2 regions of the Streptomyces sp. ATCC 21386 genome follow, and region 1 is predicted to be linked to the other one. Evidence: predicted binding sites of a transcription regulator. Region 1 holds the regulator's gene; the other holds the start of a gene.
The links. The regulator HspR, encoded in region 1, represses chaperone genes until heat shock. The targets are predictions, from matches to a motif close to TTGAGNNNNNNNNNCTCAA.
Positions count from the first base shown of each region.

Region 2: lon (endopeptidase La) is a predicted target of HspR. The motif match lies at 1,488-1,506, and genes of this name have one in related genera.

Region 1 is NZ_JAAVVL010000001.1:278,621-282,024, forward strand. Features, by position in the region: partial or broken gene dnaJ (molecular chaperone DnaJ) at 1-1,090, shown strand, start outside; gene GWK25_RS01305 (heat shock protein transcriptional repressor HspR) at 1,096-1,551, shown strand; gene GWK25_RS01310 (PA14 domain-containing protein) at 1,628-3,404, opposite strand, start outside.
Region 2 is NZ_JAAVVL010000001.1:1,595,490-1,598,893, reverse strand. Features, by position in the region: gene lon (endopeptidase La) at 1-1,465, opposite strand, end outside; gene GWK25_RS07050 (GNAT family N-acetyltransferase) at 1,572-2,105, opposite strand; gene GWK25_RS07045 (GNAT family N-acetyltransferase) at 2,234-2,911, shown strand; gene GWK25_RS07040 (rhomboid-like protein) at 2,852-3,404, opposite strand, start outside.

The DNA.
Region 1 (3,404 bases):
CGCAAGCTCGCCCGCGAGTACCACCCGGACGCCAACAAGGGGAACGTCAAGGCCGAGGAGCGCTTCAAGGAGATCTCCGAGGCCAACGACATCCTCGGTGACCCCAAGAAGCGCAAGGAGTACGACGAGGCCCGCACCCTCTTCGGCAACGGCGGCTTCCGCCCCGGACCCGGCGCCGGCGGCGGCTCGTTCAACTTCGACCTGGGCGACCTCTTCGGAGGCGGCGCGCAGGGCGGCGGGGGGAGCGGGCGGCTTCGGCGGGGGCATCGGCGACGTCTTCGGCGGCCTGTTCAACCGGGGCAGCTCCGGCACCACCCGGGTGCAGCCCCGGCGCGGCCAGGACATCGAGTCCGAGGTCACGCTGAGCTTCACCGAGGCCATCGAGGGCGCGACCGTACCGCTGCGCATGTCCTCGCAGTCGCCCTGCAAGGCCTGTTCGGGCACCGGCGATGCCAACGGCACCCCCCGGGTGTGCCCGACGTGCGTCGGAACCGGCCAGGTCGCGCGGGGCTCGGGCGGCGGTTTCTCGCTCACCGACCCCTGCCCGGACTGCAAGGGCCGCGGCCTGATCGCCGAGCACCCCTGCGACATCTGCAAGGGCTCAGGCCGCGCCAAGTCCTCCCGCACCATGCAGGTCCGGATCCCGGCGGGCGTCTCCGACGGCCAGCGGATCCGGCTGCGCGGCAAGGGCGCCCCCGGTGAACGGGGCGGCCCCGCGGGCGACCTGTACGTCGTCGTGCACGTCGACCCGCACCCGGTGTTCGGCCGCAAGGACGACAACCTCACGGTGACCGTCCCGGTGACGTACCCCGAGGCGGCACTCGGCGGAGAGGTCCGGGTCCCGACCCTGGGCGGTCCGCCGGTCACCCTGAAACTGCCTCCGGGCACCCCGAACGGCCGTACGATGCGGGCCCGGGGCAAGGGCGCCTTCCGCAAGGACGGCACCCGCGGGGACCTGTTGATCACGGTCGAGGTGAGTGTCCCGAAGGACCTGTCGGGGAAGGCTCGTGACGCGCTGGAGGCGTATCGCGAGGCGACCGCGGGCGAGGACCCGCGAGCGGAGCTGTTCCAGGCCGCGAAGGGAGCATGAATGTGATGGACGGCCGCCGTAGGAACCCTTATGAGCTGACGGAAGAGACACCGGTGTACGTCATCTCGGTGGCCGCCCAGCTCTCCGGTCTGCACCCGCAGACCCTGCGCCAGTACGACCGTCTCGGCCTGGTCTCCCCGGACCGCACCGCCGGGCGGGGCCGTCGCTACTCGGCCCGTGACATCGAACTGCTGCGCACCGTCCAGCAGTTGTCGCAGGACGAGGGCATCAACCTGGCCGGCATCAAGCGCATCATCGAGCTGGAGAACCAGGTCGCCGCGCTCCAGTCCCGGGTGGCCGAGATGGAGGCCGCGCTCGACGGCGCCGCCGCGGCCATGCGCCAGCGCGAGGCGGCGGTCCACGCGTCGTACCGGCGCGATCTGGTGCCGTACCAGGAAGTGCAGCAGAGCAGCGCGTTGGTGGTGTGGCGGCCGAAGGGGCGGCAGCCGTCGGCAGACTGACGGTACGTCAAGTAGGAAGAGGGGCCCGGAGGTTCAGCTGAACCTCCGGGCCCCTGCTGTGTCCTGGTAGGTGTGCTCAGGGGGCCAGGGCCGCCCAGGCGTCGTCGGGGGCGGATTCGGTGCCGTCGGTGTGGAGGGCGGTCACCCAGTAGAAGTGGGTGGTGCCGGCGGCGGCCGTGGTGTCGGTGTACGACGTGCCGGTGACCGGGTCGGCGGTCAGGGGCTCGTAGGCGGCGGTGGCCGGGTTCCACCGGTACACCCGGTAGCCCGTGATGTCCGTCCCGTCGGAGTCGCCTGACAGCTTCCAGGTGAGGTCGACGCCGGCCCCGCCGGCGGCCTTCCCGGCGCTCGCGTCGACCAGCCGGTCCGCGGGGGTCTCCACGGTGGGCCGCAGGTCGAGCTCGGTGACGGTCGTGGACACCATCTTGTCGGCCGACGTGTAGGTGGAGTTGCCCGAGGTGTCCACCGCGTCCACGAAGTACGTGTGGTGCTCGCCGTCCTGGAGGTTCGCCGAGTCGACGAGCCGGCTGGTGCCCGCCTCGACCGTGCCCACATGCGTGTACTCGGTCCCGTCGTCCACCGTGCTGAGGCGGAACACGTTGTACTCGGCGAGGTCGGAGACCGGGCTGTCGTCCCAGTCCAGGACCGTGCCGTACTCGGTGGCGGTGGCCGTGAACCCGGTGACGAGCGGCGGGGCGGTGCCGTCGCCGTAGCCGTGGGAGATGGTCTGCGAGGGGGCCGACTCCCGGCCGAGCGCGTCGACGGTCGTCACCCAGTACACGTAGAACCCGTCGTCGGGGCTCGGCACGACCGTGGTGTCGGTGCAGGTGTAGGTGTACTTGGTGCCGTAGGCGGTGTCGGTGAGCTTCGGTTCGCAGGGCACCACCCGGGAGTCGACGACGTCGAAGGTCCCGGTCGCCTCGTCGAAGCGGCGCTCCTCGCGGTGGACGCGGAACTCGGTCGGCGCGTACGGCGACACGTCCCAGCGCAGATCGACGCCGCCGCCGTCCTCCGGCCGGTTCTCCGTCTTCCAGAAGTACGTCGTCGCGAGCGGCCGGGCGATCGACACCACCGACGAGTACGCGGTGTTGCCCGCCGCGTCCGACACCGCGACCTTGTAGTACGAGGTCTCCCCGTACGGGGCGGTGGCATCGGTCGCCGAGTTGCCCCAGGGGCCCTTGACCTCCTCGAACGGTCCGTCGGGCGAGGCGGCCCTCAGCAGCCGGTTCGTCTCGGCACCTTCGGACATCCACCAGAGGGACACCCCGTGGAGGGAGGACTCACCGCTGACCTTCAGATCCCGGACGGTCGGCGGGATCCGGTCCACCGTGGTGACCAGCTGATCGGCCGTGCCCGTCGACGTGTTGCCCGCCTTGTCGTAGGCGCGGACCTCGTAGTAGTACGCCGCGCCCGACTTCGGCAGCCCGGTGTCGGTGTACGAGGTGGAGGTGGTCGTCGCGACCGGCGTGCTGCCGAACGAAGCGCCCTTGAGCCGCCGGTAGACCTTGTACCCGGCGAGGTCCATCTCCTTGTTCTTCGCCCAGGTGACCTTGGCCCTGCCGGTGGCCTCGTCGTACGCGACCGCGGCCCCCGTCGGGACGAACGGCTTGACCGTGTCGACGGTGGCGGAGGTGCGGGGCGTGTAGGCGAACTTGACCTTGGCGGACCCGGTCCAGTTGACGTAGTCGACGCGGAGGGTGTGCTTGCCGGAGGGGATGGTGACGTTGACGGTCTTGGAGACGGTCGTCGAGCCGTTCGTCCAGAGGTTGATCTTGCGGGCGTCGGTGGTGCCGGGGTCGAGGTAGACGCGGATGCCGTCGAGGCCGGTGGCGGAGAGGGTGAAGGGGCCGCCG
Region 2 (3,404 bases), 1.3 Mb from region 1:
CGGGGATCGCCTCCAGCACGTTGGCGGTGGCGAGGAAGACGACGTCGCTCAGGTCCAGCTCGACCTCCAGGTAGTGGTCCCGGAAGGTGTGGTTCTGCGCGGGGTCGAGGACTTCGAGCAGCGCGGCCGCCGGGTCGCCCCGGAAGTCGGAGCCCATCTTGTCGATCTCGTCGAGCAGGACGACCGGGTTCATGGACCCGGCCTCCTTGATGGCGCGGACGATACGGCCGGGGAGCGCGCCGACGTACGTGCGCCGGTGTCCGCGGATCTCGGCCTCGTCGCGCACACCACCGAGCGCGACCCGGACGAACTTCCGCCCCATGGCGTGCGCGACGGACTCGCCGAGGCTGGTCTTGCCGACGCCGGGCGGCCCGACGAGCGCGAGCACGGCACCGCCGCGCCGCCCGCCGACGACACCGAGGCCCCGCTCGGCCCGCCGCTTGCGCACCGCGAGGTACTCGGTGATGCGCTCCTTGACGTCCTCCAGCCCGGCGTGCTCGGCGTCGAGGACGCTCTTGGCGCCCTGGATGTCGTAGGCGTCCTCGGTCCGCTCGTTCCAAGGGAGTTCCAGGACGGTGTCGAGCCAGGTCCGGATCCACCCGCCCTCGGGCGACTGATCGCTGGACCGCTCCAGCTTGTCGACCTCCTTGAGCGCGGCCTCCCGTACCGCCTCCGGCAGGTCGGCGGCCTCGACGCGGGCCCGGTAGTCGTCGGACTCCTCACCGTCCTTCTCGCCGTTCAGTTCACGCAGTTCCTTGCGGACGGCCTCGAGCTGACGCCGCAGCAGGAACTCGCGCTGCTGCTTGTCGACGCCCTCCTGGACGTCCTTGGCGATGGTCTCGGCGACGTCCTGCTCGGCGAGGTGGTCGCGGAGCAGCTGGGTGGCGAGCTTCAGCCGGGCGACCGCGTCGGTGGTCTCCAGGAGCTGGATCTTCTGTTCGAGGGTGAGGAAGGGCGAGTAGCCGGAGTTGTCGGCGAGCGCGGAGACGTCGTCGATGGCCTGCACCCGGTCCACGACCTGCCAGGCTCCGCGCTTGCGCAGCCAGCTGGTGGCAAGTGCCTTGTACTCCTTGACGAGTTCGGCGACCTGTCCGGGCAGCGGCTCCGGCACGCCGTCGTCGATCCGCGTCCCCTCGACCCACAGGGCGGCGCCGGGCCCGGTGGTCCCGGCCCCGATCCGCACCCGGCGCACTGCCCGGATGAGCGCCCCGGGGTCGCCGTCCGCGAGCCGTCCGACCTGCTCGACGGTCCCGAGCACGCCGATGCTCGCGTAGGCGCCGTCGATACGCGGCACCAGCAGCACCTTCGGCTTCCCCGGTTCGGCCCGCGCGGCCGCCTGGGCGGCCTCCACCGCGGCTCGTACGTCGGTGTCGTTGAGGTCCAGCGGCACCACCATTCCCGGCAGCACGACCTCTTCGTCGAGCGGCAGCACGGGCAGGGTGAGCGGTGCGGACGTCGATGCCATGATCTCTCCCTCGGCAGTCAAGTTGAGCTATGCCGACTCAATGCAGATGAGCCGAGGAATGTTCCCCGAGCGGACGTCCGTTCGCTGTGGGCGATCACGAGCCGCCTCACGCCGGGCGACCCCCGCGCTGCCCGAGCCACTGCTCGGCGTCCCAGGCCCGGAATCGCTCCACCTCGGTGAACCCCAGCTTCGCCGCGAGGCGCATCGAGGCGGCATTGGCGGTCTGCGTGGCGAGCACCACCGGCTCGCCGGGAAGGAAGCCGTCGAGCCAGTCGAGTGCCGCCGCGCACGCTTCGGCGGCATACCCGAATCCCCACACCCCCGGCAGGAACAGGTAGCCGAGATCGACCTTCCCCTCGACTGCCGGGCGAAGGCGCCCGGGCGCCCTCCTGAGCAGGATCTGCCCGATCATCGCCCCGTCGAGCTCGACGACGAAACTCCCCGGCCACCGCTCGGGCACTGCGGGCAACTCGCGCTCCAGTTCGTCCCGCGGCCGGGGCCCGCCGAGATAGGTGTGCACCTCCGGCGAGGCGTGCAACTCGACGAACACCGCACGGTCCCGGCCCTCGGACTCACGGAGCACGAGCCTCTCGGTCCGGATCGGGACGGGCGGCCAGGCGACGGGTCCGAGATCAGTCATGCGGTCAGCCAAGCAAGAGGCCCGGCGGCGTTCAAGGAGATCAAGGAGATGCACGGCTTCCCGCCCCTACGCCCGCACCCCCGCGAGGTAATAGCCCGCTCCTGATCATGACCATTACAATCTCGCCCATGACTGCAGACACGGGGGTATCGGTGGACGGAACAGTGCGGGCATGGGTCGACGGGTGGGTCGTGTCCCGGGGAGCGGCGCCCCCGGTGGTCGAGCCCTGGGGCTTCACCGTCGACATGGGCCTGGCCCACCACGTCACCCGCCACGTCCTCTCGGCGACGAACGAGGAGGTGGAGGAGAAGACCGTCCGCGAGATCGCCGACGCCGTCACCGGGGCCGGCACCTGGCTCAAGGTCTTCGCGGACGCGTCGACGGTGGCCCCCTGGCTCGACGAGGGGTGGTGGATCGACCCCGACCCCGGCTTCCTGATGACCGTACGCCTGAGGCCCCGCGAGACCCCGGCGGCCTCCCTGCCCGACGGCTACCGGCTGCGGACCTGGTCGCGCGGCGGCGTGACCCGGGTGATGGTCGCGGCACCGGACGGTTCCCTGGCGGCCCGCGGTCAGATCGTCCCGACCGGAGCTACAGCGGTCGCCGACCAGATTGAGACGTCACCGGCCCACCGCCGTCGCGGCCTCGGCAGCCTCGTCATGGACACCCTCACACAGGCCGCCCTCGAACAGGGCGCGGAGACGGGGGTGCTGGCCGGCACACCGGACGGCCGAGCCCTCTACGCGTCACTGGGCTGGACGGTGACGGCCCCGCTGACGAGCGCGAGGTTCACCGGCCGACCCTGACGGGCGGTGCCACTCCCGTACGACCGGCCGCATCGCCACTCCGATCGCCAGGGACAGCAGATGCCCCCAGTTGGTCATCGGGTCCGCGAACGCGAGCAGGTCGTCCAGGAGCATGCCGCCGAAGCCCAGCAGGAGCGGCCACCGCAGCCAAGGCGGCAGCAGGCCCGCCAACGCGCCCGCGCTCGCCGCCACCCCGAAGCTGATGCCGTAGTCGAGGCGGTGGAGGGAGCTGTCGGGGAGATGCCCGACCAGGACGGCGAGACCCACGGGGACCTCCGTCACGAGGGTGGCGAGGACATGGCCCAGCAGGAAGACACCGGCCGTGCGCCACCCGCCGATGCGGCGCTCCAGCGCGGTCAGTACCAGCACGAAGGCGAAGACGTACACGGAGCCGACCCCGCCCGCGACCCACAGCGCGCTCGCGACCAGGACCGGCACCGGGGAGTGGACCAGATGCGCCACGTCCGTACTGGAGCCCTGGTGCAGGGCGCGC